DNA from 2 places in the Chryseobacterium camelliae genome. Region 2 is predicted to be linked to the other one. Evidence: riboswitches for the same ligand, from Rfam matches in the RefSeq annotation. Region 2 holds a riboswitch; the other holds the start of a gene.

Region 1 (7,064 bases), 1.8 Mb from region 2:
TTTGATGTAAGAGACAAACAGGATGCCCTGGCCATGTGTGCCCTTAAGCTGGGAACCAATGCCGAAGTGGTATCTGCGAACTATGATAAGACCGTACATTCTGCCAGCGAAAGATTAGCAAAAATTGCACAATCGTTGAACGAAGTAAAGGAATAATATAAGAGGGAATAGATTTTTTTCCCCGGAAAGACTGCCTACAATAATTCTAACACATTAAAGGTAAACTCAACGCTAAACAATTACCGGACAAATGTTCATGGAATGGCGTGCCGGATCCGTCCGGATTACAGACCATGAAAATCAGTTCAAATCGTGTTGATTAGGAGTTTACTCTCAATCTCTGGATTATTGTGGGCTTTTTTTATGTACAAAAACAGGATATAAAGACAATTAAAACTTAATATACATTATGATAGAATTTATAATCGGCGCTATTTGCCTGGTAATCGGTGCAGTTGCAGGGATCCTATTCTCTAAAAGCTCACTTAATACTAAAGGGAAATTCATTATTGACGATGCCAAGAAAAATGCCGAAAATCTTATAGAAAAAGCCAATGTACAGGCGGAATCCATAAAGAAAGAGAAAAACCTTCAGGCTAAGGAAAAATTCCTGGAGCTGAAATCACAGCATGATGCTGATATCCAGGCCCGAGAAAAGAAAATGCAGGAAGTTGAAAAAAGGATCAAAGACAAGGAGCATAAACTTAATGATGACCTCAGTAAGGTAGGAAAGCTTGAAAAAGACCTTGACAAACAGATTGCAGACTATGCCAAGAAGAATGAGATCTTAGAAAAGAAACAGCACGACCTGGATACGGCTACCGCTAAAAAAGTGGAAATCCTGGAAAAAATCGCCAACTATACTGCCGAGGAAGCCAAAGCAGAACTGGTAGAGACCATGAAGGCTGAAGCCAAAACCAGAGCACAGGCACACGTTCAGAGCATCATGGAAGAAGCCCAGCTGAATGCTAAAAGCGAAGCCAGAAAGATCGTTATCCAGACCATCCAGAGGATCGGAACCGAGCAGGCTATTGAAAACTCCGTCTCCGTATTCAATATAGAATCCGATGAGGTGAAAGGAAGAATCATTGGTAGGGAAGGTAGAAATATCCGTGCCCTTGAAGCTGTTACCGGCGTTGAAATCATTGTTGACGATACTCCGGAAGCCATCCTTCTTTCATGCTTTGACCCTGTAAGAAGGGAAATCGCAAGATTATCCCTCCACAGGCTGGTAACAGACGGAAGAATCCACCCGGCAAGAATTGAGGAAGTCGTGGAAAAGACAAGGAAACAGATCGAAGAGGAAATCATTGAAGTAGGAAAGAGGACTATCATCGACCTGGGTATCCACGGATTGCACCCTGAGCTGATCAAGATCATCGGTAGAATGAAATACCGTTCCTCATATGGACAGAACCTGTTGCAGCACTCCAGGGAAGTAGCGAATATCGCTGCTACGATGGCTGCTGAATTAGGACTGAATGTAAAACTGGCGAAAAGAGCAGGCCTTTTACACGATATCGGTAAAGTTCCTGAACAGGAGTCTGAACTTCCTCACGCATTACTCGGTATGCAGTGGGCTGAAAAATACGGGGAGAATCCTGAGGTGGTAAATGCCATCGGAGCCCACCACGATGAGATCGAAATGAAGTCGTTACTATCTCCGATCATCCAGGTAGCCGATGCGATTTCAGGGGCAAGGCCGGGCGCAAGACGTCAGGTGCTTGAATCTTATATCCAGAGGCTGAAAGACCTGGAATCTGCTGCATTGAGCTTCGACGGAGTATCCAGTGCGTACGCGATCCAGGCGGGTAGAGAACTTAGGGTAATGGTAGAAAGCGGAAAAGTAAATGATGAAGTCGCTTCCCAGCTTTCCTATGATATTTCCGAAAAGATCCAGAATGAGCTTACCTATCCGGGACAGGTTAAAGTAACCGTAATCCGGGAGACCAGAGCCGTGAATATTGCGAGATAATCAGAAGAAAAAGATATTTGACAAAAACCTTTCAGGAAACTGGAAGGTTTTTTATTTTTATCCAAATTAAAACGCAACATGCAGGAACTTTCTTTATCGTCAAAGATCAAACACATACTTTCCATTCCCGTGATCATTTCTGCTTTAGGGTACTTTGTAGACATTTATGACCTTTTGCTGTTCGGCATTGTACGGATCCCAAGTCTCAAAGACCTCGGACTGAACCCGGATACTGACGGAACCTTTATCCTGAACTGCCAGATGGCCGGCCTGCTGATCGGTGGGATATTTTGGGGTATTTTCGGTGATAAAAAAGGACGGCTCTCCGTTCTTTTCGGGTCTATCCTCGTGTATTCGCTGGCTAATATTGCCTGCGGATTCCTGCCCTATTTTCCTAAAACCCACCTGGAGTACCAATATGCAGCTTTAAGGTTTATTGCAGGTATCGGGCTGGCCGGAGAACTGGGAGCGGGCATTACCCTGGTTTCCGAAAGCCTGCCGAAGAATCTTAGGGCAATAGGGACTTCCGTGGTTGCCGGTTTCGGGTTGATGGGAGCGGTAGTTGCCCAACTGACGGTAGAACTGGCCGGCGGATGGAATATTTCCTATATCATTGGCGGTGTTCTGGGTATTGCACTCCTTTTTCTGAGGATCAGTGTTTCAGAATCCGGGATTTACAAAACAATGGAGCATAAGGCTGTTTCAAAAGGCAATTTCCTCTCTTTCTTTACCCATAAAGACCGGTTCATACGGTATCTGAAATGCATCGCCGTGGGATTGCCTACGTGGTACTGCATCGGCATCCTGGCCGTTCTGGCGAATCAGTTTGCTCCTGAGCTGGGAATCAGGGATATCAGCCCTGGTAAGGCTATTATGTGGGCTTACGTAGGTATTTCAGTAGGGGATCTGCTGAGCGGTTTTATTTCCCACGCACTGAAGTCCCGGAAAATGGCCATTTTTTATATGCTGGCTTTTACCGTTGTGGGGGTGGCCAGCATGCTGTTCGGCCATACGGATTCCGAGACCAAATATTATCTGTTCTGCGTTTGGCTCGGCCTGGGAACAGGCTATTGGGCTATGTTTGTAACGCTTGCGGCAGAGCAGTTCGGAACCAACATCAGGAATACGGCAACCACGACTGTCCCGAATATGGTCAGGGGACTTGTTCCGGTCATGATTTTTGCTTTTGATTTTTTTAAGAAAGATTTCTCCGTGGTAATCAGTGCTGCGATTGTAGGGGTGATTGTATTCGGGCTTGCCTTTTATTCTTCCTTTACCATATCGGAAACCCACAATAAGGATCTTGATTTTACAGAATAATTACAGGTGTTTAAGAAATATTTATGAAGGTTTCTGCGTTATAAGATTAATAAGTCAGTCATAATAAATAATTTATAAAAATACTATTAAATTATGCTGTGAATAATTAATATTTGTTTAACTTTGAAGCATACCAAACAATTTGTTTAATCTATAAAAATCCAAAATCACATGTCAAACAACATTTTCAAAAACGCAAAAAAATTAGGGAAGTCTGATCTTAGAAACATCACAGGGGGAATCAGCGGAAACCCGGATCTCAGCCAGTGTAAATGCAGCTGTTCAGGTGCCGTTACAGGTCCTGCTTATTGCGTGAAGTATATCGGATGTCCGCAGGTATATACCTGCAACGACCAGGTATAATGCTGAGGATCTTAAATTAAAAAACATTTCCACATTTAATACGCAGAAGCCTTCCGGATTTCCGGGAGGCTTTTGTACTTATTGCATAACCTTGCCAGGGTTCAAAACCCTGACAAGGTTACAGGTCAGAAAAGCTTTTGTCACGGTCGTTGCGGTACCGGCTGTTTTTTTCTGAACCGATTTTCTGCTGGGAATAAATGCTGTTGTGCCCGGAAAAGAGATAGGAAACCACACAGGCAATGGCAACATAGATGCCGCATTCGGCGCCGAAGAGTTCAATACCCATCAGGATGCAGGCCAGAGGCGTATTGGTCGCTCCTGCAAATACGGCCACAAAACCCATTCCGGCAAGTAATCCGAACGGGAGCGGAATGAAAAGGGATAAGGCGCTGCCCAATGCTGCGCCTATGAAGAACAGCGGGGTAACTTCCCCGCCTTTAAAACCTGCGGCAAGAGTGATGATGGTAAAAGCCATTTTTAAGGCAAAATCATACATCGGAAGACGGTGTTGAAATGATTCCGTGATGACCGGAATTCCGAGGCCTATATAACGTGTTGTTCCCAATGCAAAAACAGCCAAAGCAACTATAATTCCTCCGATGAACGGACGAAGCGGCGGAAATGCTATCCTTGCTCTTAACACCGCGCCCGTTTTATGGAGCAGCTTACTGAATGCTGCTGCGCAGATCCCGAAGACCATTCCCGCGATAATGCTGTATATTACCGGTAAAAAATCAGGAGCAGGGATTTTTCCGATGTGGTAATGGGTATGCTTTGCTCCCCAGAGATCCGTCATGAGGCTGGCCAGGACTGCGGAAACAAAAACCGGAAAGATAGCATGGTACCGGATTTTCCCGATGAACAGTATTTCCAGGGCAAAAACGGCTCCGGCCAGTGGCGTCCCGAATACAGACCCGAAACCGGCCGCGATGGCTGCCATCAGCAGTGTTTTTCTGTCATCACGGTTAAGGCTGAAAGGTCTGGAAAGCTGATCCGAAATGGCTCCTGCCATCTGAAGCGCCGTTCCTTCACGCCCAGCCGAACCCCCGAAAAAGTGTGTCATCACGGTGCCCAGGTAAACGAAAGGTGCCATTCTGAACGGAATCGTTTTTGCGGGATCATTAATGGTATTCAGCAGAAGGTTATTCCCGGCTTCCACCTCCTTGCCCCAGTAATGGTATAAAAGCCCAACAGCCATACCTGCAACAGGTAAAAGCCCGATAAGCCAGAGATGGTTTTCCCTGAAATCCGTAGCCCATTGAAGGGAAATGAGAAAACCTGCGGAAGCGGTCCCTACCAATGCTCCGATGACTAAGCTGATGCACAGCCATTTCAGCACATAAGGCAATGCCGGATATTTCCTGAAGAAAAACCTGATGTTAAATAACACTATTCCGATATAATTTCGATGACGTACAGACATAGTTTCCTGATTCAATTACGGTTAATAATCTATTAATCAGGCGTCATCAGTCCCGTATGAAACGGGGCGGTTGGGTAAGGAAGAACACCATTTCCTTTTGTAAGGCAAAGATAAAAATAATTTTTAGTTTTTATAATGCATCGCCTTGTCAATCTCAACAGGGTTATTGTATTTTTTGATGATCTCCTGCATGCTTTTAACCTGAGCATTCAGTTCATCGATAGTAGAAACCTCTTTTGCGTTGATATTGATGTGCAAAGTGTCATTCTTAGTGAAGTTTGTTCTTTCAAATGAAAAAGGATCATCAAAAAATTCTGTTAAAAGCTTTTGCCTCTGTTTTTCATTAATATAAATTGCTTTATTCCCAAAATTGGATTCAAGAAAGTCCTCGGTATGAAATGTGTCCGATAATTCCCGGCTTTTAATAAGGTTGTAAATAAAATTTTTCTTTGTATCGTAAATTTCGAAAACCAGGCCCGGAAGTCCGGAAAATTTGAAAGGTCCTTCATTAAAGGGAATCTCCTTGCTAAACCAGGCTATCCAATTTCTTCCTCCAAATGTTGCAGTCGCCTTTTGCAGCGTATATGGCTGGACCTGTCGGGTTTCGCCGGAGATCTTCCAGTTTATTTTGTCGGTAGTTTTAAAGGAATAATATCCAAATTTAATATTGATAAAATTTTCGTTTTCACTGGTATTTGTTTTCCTTTTTACCACTTGCCCGGTCATGTCAATATGCCTGTTATCAATATTTCCGAACTTTTTATTGAGGGAATCGTTAACCAAAAGGTCTCTTCCATAAAATTTCATCTCTCTCGAATTGATATCCAGAATCATGTTGTATTTCTGATAATCTGCGTCGGTAGAATCCATTTTACACTGAAGCTCATAGATAAACCGATGCGTTTGTGAATTCAGTACGCTGATAATCAATATGAAAAAGAGTATTGGAATTTTTTTCATGGTTCATCTTTTTGATCGGATTTTATTTAAAATAAGGATGTTCAGAAATATATTTTTTACTTATTTTAATGCTGTCAAACATGTCCTTATCACTCGAATCCTGCTCCAAAAACCAATACTGAAGACCTGCTTTTTCCCGGGCTTTAAAAATTCTCTCAAAATCGATGGTTCCGTTTCCGATTTCTGCAAAATCTTTTGAGCCGGCTTTCATGTCTTTTACATGCCACAGCGGAAATCTTTTCGGATATTTTTCGAAATAAGACAACGGGTCAATTCCTGCTTTTGCCATCCAGTACAGGTCAAGCTCCATTTTTACCAGTTCCGAGGAAGAGCAATTTAAGATAAAATCATATACAGTGCCCGATTCATCAAGCTTTTCAAATTCAAAATCATGGTTGTGATACGCCATCTGCATTCCGGCTTTCCGGACAGTAGTTCCTGCAGTATTGAGAAGGTCGGGCAATTTACGGTAATTCTCAGGTGTCCTTTCTTCCGGGAAAATATACGAGCAGACCATATATTCTGCACCCATATTCTGCATATCTTCCACTGTTTTTTCCCAGCCGTGGAGCAATGTCCCAGGATCAGGATGCGCGATTCCTGTGGTGTGGTGCGAACTGACTACGCGCTGGCCGGTATTCTTCAGGATGGATCTGAACTCATTCGCGGTCCGGCCGAAAAATGTCCCGTTATAACCATAGATTTCCAGGTCTGTAAAACCCATTTCAGCGAGTTTTTCCAAAGCTTTTTCCGGGTCGGCAGAAAGTGCTTCTCGTACCGTATACAACTGGATGCCCAATGTTCTGTTCTGGTGGTGGTTCTTTTTATGTGTCATTCCGCAGGAGTATAATCCTAAGAGCCCAAATGATGAAAGTCTGATGAAATCTTTTCTTTGCATGTGTATTACAGGAACGGTTTCATTTCATTTTCGATCTGGCTCCTCAGTTCCATCAGGCGTTTGGCATACTGTTCAAGCTGCTTTTCCTCATCGGTTTCGGGTGTCCATTTGGGAACCGGAAGCTT
Region 2 (7,064 bases):
TAATTATTTGATTTACTATAAATAAATGGAACTGCAATTGTTTCCACTGAAAATATAACAATTAGCTGTTCCATTTAATCAATTACAACTTTAAAATAGAATAAAATGGAAAATATGAATCACAAAAAACAAGATAATACTGTTTATAGAAAGCTTTTTTTTACACTGATAATTTCATTTATCATCATGTATCTCGTCATGTTTTTAAATGTTGACGAAATTGCTCATGTTTATATAAGTTTAACCCGAACGTACATGACATTGCTAATGGTGTCTCCGATGGCCGTGTTAATGATATTGATGATGGGCAATATGTATCATAATAAAAAACTTAATTCCATTATCATTGGTAGTGGAATTACTGTATTTATCGTTGCATTTATTTTTCTGCGAAATCAAACTTTCGTCAGCGATATTCAATATATGAAAGCAATGATTCCACATCATTCTTCTGCTATTATGACAAGCAAACATGCTGAGATCAAAGATCCAGAAGTGAAGATATTATCAGAAAATATCATAAAATCTCAAGAAGAAGAGATAAAAAAAATGAAGGAAAAAATTAAAGAACTACAGTAATACTAATGCATACAAATTTCTTAGAAAAACATTATACCAATCGTGTAGGTTGGCTACGAGCTTCAGTTCTTGGAGCAAATGACGGCATCTTATCTGTAACAAGTATTGCTATTGGTGTTGCAGCAGCCAGTTCAGAAAGAAATACGATTATTCTTGCCGCATTGGCGGGCTTGGTTTCCGGGGCAATGTCTATGGCCGCAGGAGAATATGTTTCTGTCAGTTCGCAGGCAGACACCGAAAAGGCCGACTTGTTGAGAGAAGAGAAAGAGTTAAAAGAAATGCCCGAAATGGAATTAGCAGAACTAGCAAAAATATATGAAAGTAGAGGCGTAAGTATGCAAACAGCTTTGCAGGTAGCAAAAGAATTGACCAATCACAATGCATTGGAGGCCCACGCCAAAGATGAACTGGGCATTAACGAAATTACACAGGCAAAACCCTTACAGGCAGCTTTAGCATCCTTTGCGTCTTTTACAGCGGGGGGGATTTTGCCTTTTATAGTTTCTATATTTGCTCCATTAAAAACAATGGTTTATTATCAATATACTTTGTCTATCGTGTTTTTGATGTTGCTGGGTGCAGTTACTGCAAAAACAGGAGGTTCAAAAATCATAGTTGCGGTTCTCAGAATGTGCTTTTGGGGAACAATAGCAATGGCTGCAACAGCTTTAGTCGGACATTTATTTGGGATAAAAAATATTTAAATAAGAATGAATACAGATAAAACTTCAACACAACACTGGAATACCATTTACCAAAGCAAAAACGAGAATGAAGTAAGCTGGTATCAAGAATATCCGAAAGCTTCCATTGAGTTGATAAAGGAATTAAACTTACCTCTTTCAGCACATATCATCGATATTGGTGGTGGAGAAAGCCATTTGGTAGATGTTCTTCTGGAGATGGGCTATACGAATATTTCTGTCCTAGATATTTCTGAAACTGCACTTCAAAAAAACCAAAACAGATTGGGAGAAAAAAGTAAGCTGGTAAATTGGATTGCAACTGATATTACTGAATTTATACCAAGACAAAAATATGACCTGTGGCATGACAGAGCGGCTTTTCATTTTTTAACGGCTGAAGAAAATGTCAAAAAATATGTTTCAATTGCTGAAAGGACTATCACTCAAGATGGATTTTTGATTATGGGAACATTCTCCGATAATGGTCCAACCAAATGCAGTGGTCTCGATACCAAACAATTTACCGAGGAATCACTGAAAAAAGTTTTTGAGAGATCTTTTGAGCTAAAGAGTTTCAAATATCTCGACCATTCTACACCTTTTAATACAATTCAGAATTTTTTATTTTGTACATTTCAAAGAAAATAAAATAGCAGATGTTTGATTTCAGATTGAAAGTATTTTTTACCGTTGCCAAAAGGCTCAACTTTACCAAAGCTTCGGAAGAACTGTATATCACACAGCCTGCAGTTACCAAGCACATTAAGGAGATTGAAAATTATTTCAAGGTAAAACTGTTTGACCGGAACGGAACAAAAATTAAACTTACACCCGCAGGCGAAACTTTATTACAGTATTCGGAACAGTTGTTTTCAATCTATCAGAATATGGAATTTGATCTCAATGCTTTTACTCAAAACAAATCAGGAACGCTGCGAATTGGCGCAAGTACTACCGCAGCACAATACCTGCTGCCTCCTATATTGGCAGCATTTCACCGTAAGTTCGACAAGGTAAAAGTTCAGTTGGTTACAGGAAACACAGAGCAAATAGAGATTGCTTTGCAGAATAAAAATATTGATTTAGGAATTATAGAAGGAAAATCGAGAAGCACCTTATTCAAATACTCCGCCTTTATAAAGGATGAACTCGTATTGGTTGCAAAAAATGGACATTCGATCTCAAAAAAATCATCTGTAAAAGTAGAAGATCTAATAAAGTATAGTTTTCTTTTACGTGAACCGGGTTCTGGGACACTTGAAGTCATTGCACACGCTCTCAAACAGTCTGGTATAAAAATAAGTAATCTCAATTTAGAAATGCAGTTGGACAGTTCGGAAAGCATCAAAATGTACCTGCTCAATTCAGAAGCCTTGGCTTTTCTTTCCATATATTCCATTTTCAAAGAACTAAAAAACAATGAATGTACTGTTGTAGAAGTAAAAGGACTAAGTATAGAACGAGAATTTAACTTTATTCAAAATCAGGGTGACAGCGAAAATCTTTCTGATTTGTTTATGAGATTTGCGATAAGTTATAACTTTAGGTAATGACAGATAACGAATAGCAATTTCTGCCAGACTTTCCAAATGATGACATTTGTATCATTAAAATATAAAGTCATTATGGAACAAGACACTCAAAAGCCCAATAAGCTTAATCGATTCAAAAGTCTTCTAGATCGAAGTATTACAACTCGTGAAGTTATTTTTTTGTTAGCAGTCGTATTCTGCCTATCTCCTTTAATATCTCCGCCTATTGCATTGTTGATGGGGCTTGTCATCGCACAGTTCATTGGCCATCCTTACCTTCATCTCAATCATAAGGCGACGCACATTCTACTACAGGTTTCAGTGGTTGGTTTAGGATTTGGAATGAACGTGACCAGTGCAATGAAGGCTGGTAAAGAAGGAATCCTTTTCACTATAGTTTCTATTATTGGAACCTTGGTTATAGGATATTTGATGGGAAAATTCCTCAAAATTGACAAAAAGAGTTCCTATCTGATCTCTGCAGGAACCGCTATTTGCGGAGGAAGTGCTATTGCTGCTGTTTCTCCTGTCATTAAAGCTGAGGAAAAACAAATATCAGTGGCATTAGGTACGGTTTTCATTCTTAATTCAATTGCTTTATTCATTTTCCCAATAATTGGTCACGCCCTGAATTTGTCTCAGACCCAGTTTGGTTTATGGAGTGCCATTGCCATTCACGACACCAGTTCAGTAGTGGGAGCAGCAAGCAAATACGGAACTCAGGCTTTGGAAGTAGCAACTACTGTTAAGTTGGCGCGTGCTTTATGGATTATTCCTATAGCATTTCTATCTACATTCCTTTTCAAAAACAAAGGCAGTAAAGTGAAAATCCCCTACTTTATAGGCTTATTTGTTTTGGCTATGATTGTCAATACCTATATTCCTTTTGTTCAGAATTTCAGTCATTACCTTACCGGTATTGCCAAAGCAGGGCTAACCTTAACTTTATTTTTAATTGGCTGCGGTCTGAATAGAAAATTACTGATGAGCGTTGGTTTTAGACCTTTGATTCAGGGCGTTGTACTTTGGGGCATCATTTCTGCTGCTGCATTATGGGCGGTAACTTCTTTTGCCAGTTAAGAATCTATTGCTTAATGTATTTGAACAAATTAATATCATACTTCACTAAACAAGAAATAATATGAAATCACTACCATTTAAAATTTCACTGATACTTTTAAGCTTTACAATAAAAGCGTTCGCACAAGTTCCATTCGATGGGGATATTAAAAATAATTCACTTGCAGTTAGCCCTGATGAAAAAATAGCGGCGGCTTCTTACAGTGATTCTACAGAAATTAAAATTTATGACCTATCCAAAGCCGAGTTAAAAACTACAATCAAAGGTTTTGTCAACCCCAGAAATATCCTTTTCTCTCCGGATGGAAAGCTAATTTACATTACCGATAGTAGTCTTGGATATCTGATGGTTTATAATTCTGACAATTATCAGCTGATTAAAAAATACCCGGTTGGCTATGGTGCATTTGGGACTGCTATCTCAAAAGATGGGAAACAGCTGTTTATCAACAATGAAGCGACTAATACGGTAACCTTGGTCAATCCAGAAACATCTGAGGTCAAGAATATCATTACTGGCTTTCATCAGCCCAGGCAAGGGGTGAAATTTAATCCTGATAATACAAAGCTCTATGTGACCAATTTTGGAAACGACCATATCACCGTTGTTGATGTTAAAACGCTAAAAATAGAAGGAGAAGTGGAGGGTTTCAATAAAATCCGGGCCATCTCGATTAGTAAGGACGGTAAAACCTTATATGCAGCGAACAGCGGAACAAATGAACTGCTTATAGTAGACATCGCCAGTAAAAAGATTGCTTATCGCATTCCTGTTGGGAAAGATAATTACGGAGCAAGTTTGTCTCCAGATGGAAAATTTGTGTTAAGCGGTAACAAAATTGATAATACTATTTCAGTAGTTGACGTTAAAACCAATAAGAATATCCAAACCATCAAAGGTTTTAAAGAACCAAGACAAGCCATCGTTTTTTCGAAATACGGAAAGTTCCTTTATGTTTTGAACAACGATTTAAGTGTGGATAAAGTCAGCATGGCTAACTATAAAATCGTTCAGTCAATGAAATGATCAGGTGATAATAAATATTACTTTTTGAAATGCCAACAGAAATCTTACTGATCACAGAAGCAAAAGCTTCTGATACAAAATCTTTTTACAAATGTAATACACCTTTGTATAGGAGTGTAAAGTCTGCCTTTGAAATGCAATTTGGAAACTTTGAAACCGATATTGATTTTTTAGCATTTTTTAAGGAAATGAAATGCAAAATTGAATATTTGGTGACTGAAGTAATTGACCGAAAGGATAAAAAAATCAGACAAAAACAACGTTCTGAAAGTGTTGACTCGCTTTCGAAAAGATTAAGAATATACCGTCCCAAATGTATTATCATTATAATGAAGGATATTGAAAACTTTGTTTTAATGGCGGTAGAAAGAGCAAATTTACCAGAAGATTTATTTATTAAAAGTGTTCCATTCCCAGCAATGAGTGAAAAAAACAGCATCAATTGTGAGCTTGGAATAGCAAAAATTCTTAAAGATTATGTCGTAGGTCATTGATTTTTATTACCTTTGATTATTCAAAAAAAGGGAATGGTGTCTCCCTTACCCAACCGCCCTAAAAAGCTGATGGCGCCTGATTAAAATTGAATGTTCAATCATTTAGTCAGGATATATTATGCATTATCATCAAAAATCGAAAGGGCAAAAATCCTTTATCAGAACAAAAGCTTTTTTTAGAGCTTATCCATCACTTCCCTATATCATCAAATGGTTATTCATTAGCCTTGTAATAGGTGCTTGTATCGGAACTGCGTCCGCATTATTTTTAAAAACATTAGGCTGGGTTACAGATTTCAGGGAAAATCACCTTTGGTTGATTGCCTTACTTCCGGTTGCAGGGTTCGTAATCGGATATATTTACCATCAATTTGGTAAAGAAGTTGAAGCAGGAAATAATCTGCTGATTGATACTATTCACGACCCTAAAGAAATCATTCCTTTTCGGATGGCGCCTTTTGTTTATCTCGGAACTTTGGCTACCCACCTCTTTGGAGGTTCTGCGGGAAGAGAAGGAACAGCGATACAAATGGCAGGTTCTATTGCCGACCAATTTACCAAGCCACTAAAACTCAATCTAAATGAAAGAAAAGTTTTAATTATTGCCGCCATTGCTGCCGGTTTTGGTTCTGTATTCGGAACGCCGCTAGCCGGAGCCATTTTCGGTCTGGAAGTTTTTCTGATTGGCAGACTAAAATATGATTCGATTTTTCCGGCATTTGCATCGGCAATCATCGCAGACTTAGTCACCAAACTTTGGAAAACCGGACATACCCATTATCATATTCCGACCATTCCTGATTTTTCATTTTTAAATGGTTTATACGCCATTCTTGCCGGAATAGCTTTCGGGCTATGTGCTGCAATTTTCAGCAAAACCATTCATCGTGTGGGTAAAATTTTCAAAGCAAAAATTTCTTACCCACCTTTACGTCCTTTGGTTGGAGGTATTTTAGTTGCAACCGCAGTTTGGGCTTTAGGAACGACAAAATATATCGGTTTAGGAATTCCTACCATTGTTTCGTCTTTTGAACAGCAATTACCAGCCTACGATTTTGCATTAAAAATGATTTTTACCATTGTTACATTAGCCGCAGGATTTAAAGGTGGTGAGGTGACACCTTTATTTTTTATCGGAGCTGCATTGGGAAATTCGCTGGGCTATTTTATTCCTTTACCAACAGGGCTTTTGGCAGGAATGGGCTTTGTAGCAGTTTTTGCAGGCGCTACCAATACACCTCTGGCTTGTAGTATTATGGCAATTGAACTTTTCGGGAGTGATTGTGGGGTTTATGTAGCCATTGCGTGCGTTGTTGCTTATTTATTCTCAGGTCATAGCAGTATTTATGGCAGACAGATGATCGGTGAGCCTAAACACAACAGGTTTGGAAACTACACCGGAAAAAGACTAAATGAACTATAATTTTAAAATTATGAACGCAGAAAATTTAGCCATTGCAAAAATATACTTTAGATACGGACAATCAGTAGTTGGGCAGAACTTTTGGAGGAAACTTTGGAATAATAATCTTGGAGAATATCTTTTGAAAAAGGCGAAACAAAACGCTATCCATCAAGCCAATATTTTTACTGCTAAAAGCGGATATTTAAATAACGGTTCTATCCAATACAATATTTCTGAAATTCCGTCATCTGAAAATCCTGT

What was found. A riboswitch is a leader RNA that binds a small molecule or an ion and turns the genes downstream of it on or off. The one in region 2 is predicted to bind fluoride.
Region 1: it holds a riboswitch for fluoride, as region 2 does, so the genes downstream of both, CGB83_RS19130 (voltage-gated chloride channel family protein) here and CGB83_RS07460 (voltage-gated chloride channel family protein) in region 2, are expected to answer to the same signal.

Annotation. Positions count from the first base shown of each region.
Region 1 covers NZ_CP022986.1:4,162,742-4,169,805, forward strand. Annotated here, with positions in the region: gene CGB83_RS19110 (cell division protein ZapA) at 1-156, shown strand, start outside; gene rny (ribonuclease Y) at 410-1,975, shown strand; gene CGB83_RS19120 (MFS transporter) at 2,054-3,295, shown strand; gene CGB83_RS19125 (hypothetical protein) at 3,467-3,658, shown strand; gene CGB83_RS19130 (voltage-gated chloride channel family protein) at 3,777-5,048, opposite strand; fluoride riboswitch at 5,112-5,185, opposite strand; gene CGB83_RS19135 (GLPGLI family protein) at 5,205-6,041, opposite strand; gene CGB83_RS19140 (sugar phosphate isomerase/epimerase family protein) at 6,064-6,876, opposite strand; gene CGB83_RS19145 (acyl-CoA thioesterase) at 6,945-7,064, opposite strand, start outside.
Region 2 covers NZ_CP022986.1:1,627,064-1,634,127, reverse strand. Annotated here, with positions in the region: gene CGB83_RS07495 (DUF305 domain-containing protein) at 106-579, shown strand; gene CGB83_RS07490 (VIT1/CCC1 transporter family protein) at 585-1,283, shown strand; gene CGB83_RS07485 (class I SAM-dependent methyltransferase) at 1,290-1,913, shown strand; gene CGB83_RS07480 (LysR family transcriptional regulator) at 1,922-2,815, shown strand; gene CGB83_RS07475 (YeiH family protein) at 2,891-3,877, shown strand; gene CGB83_RS07470 (YncE family protein) at 3,939-4,904, shown strand; gene CGB83_RS07465 (hypothetical protein) at 4,934-5,398, shown strand; fluoride riboswitch at 5,419-5,484, shown strand; gene CGB83_RS07460 (voltage-gated chloride channel family protein) at 5,517-6,821, shown strand; gene CGB83_RS07455 (DUF190 domain-containing protein) at 6,832-7,064, shown strand, end outside.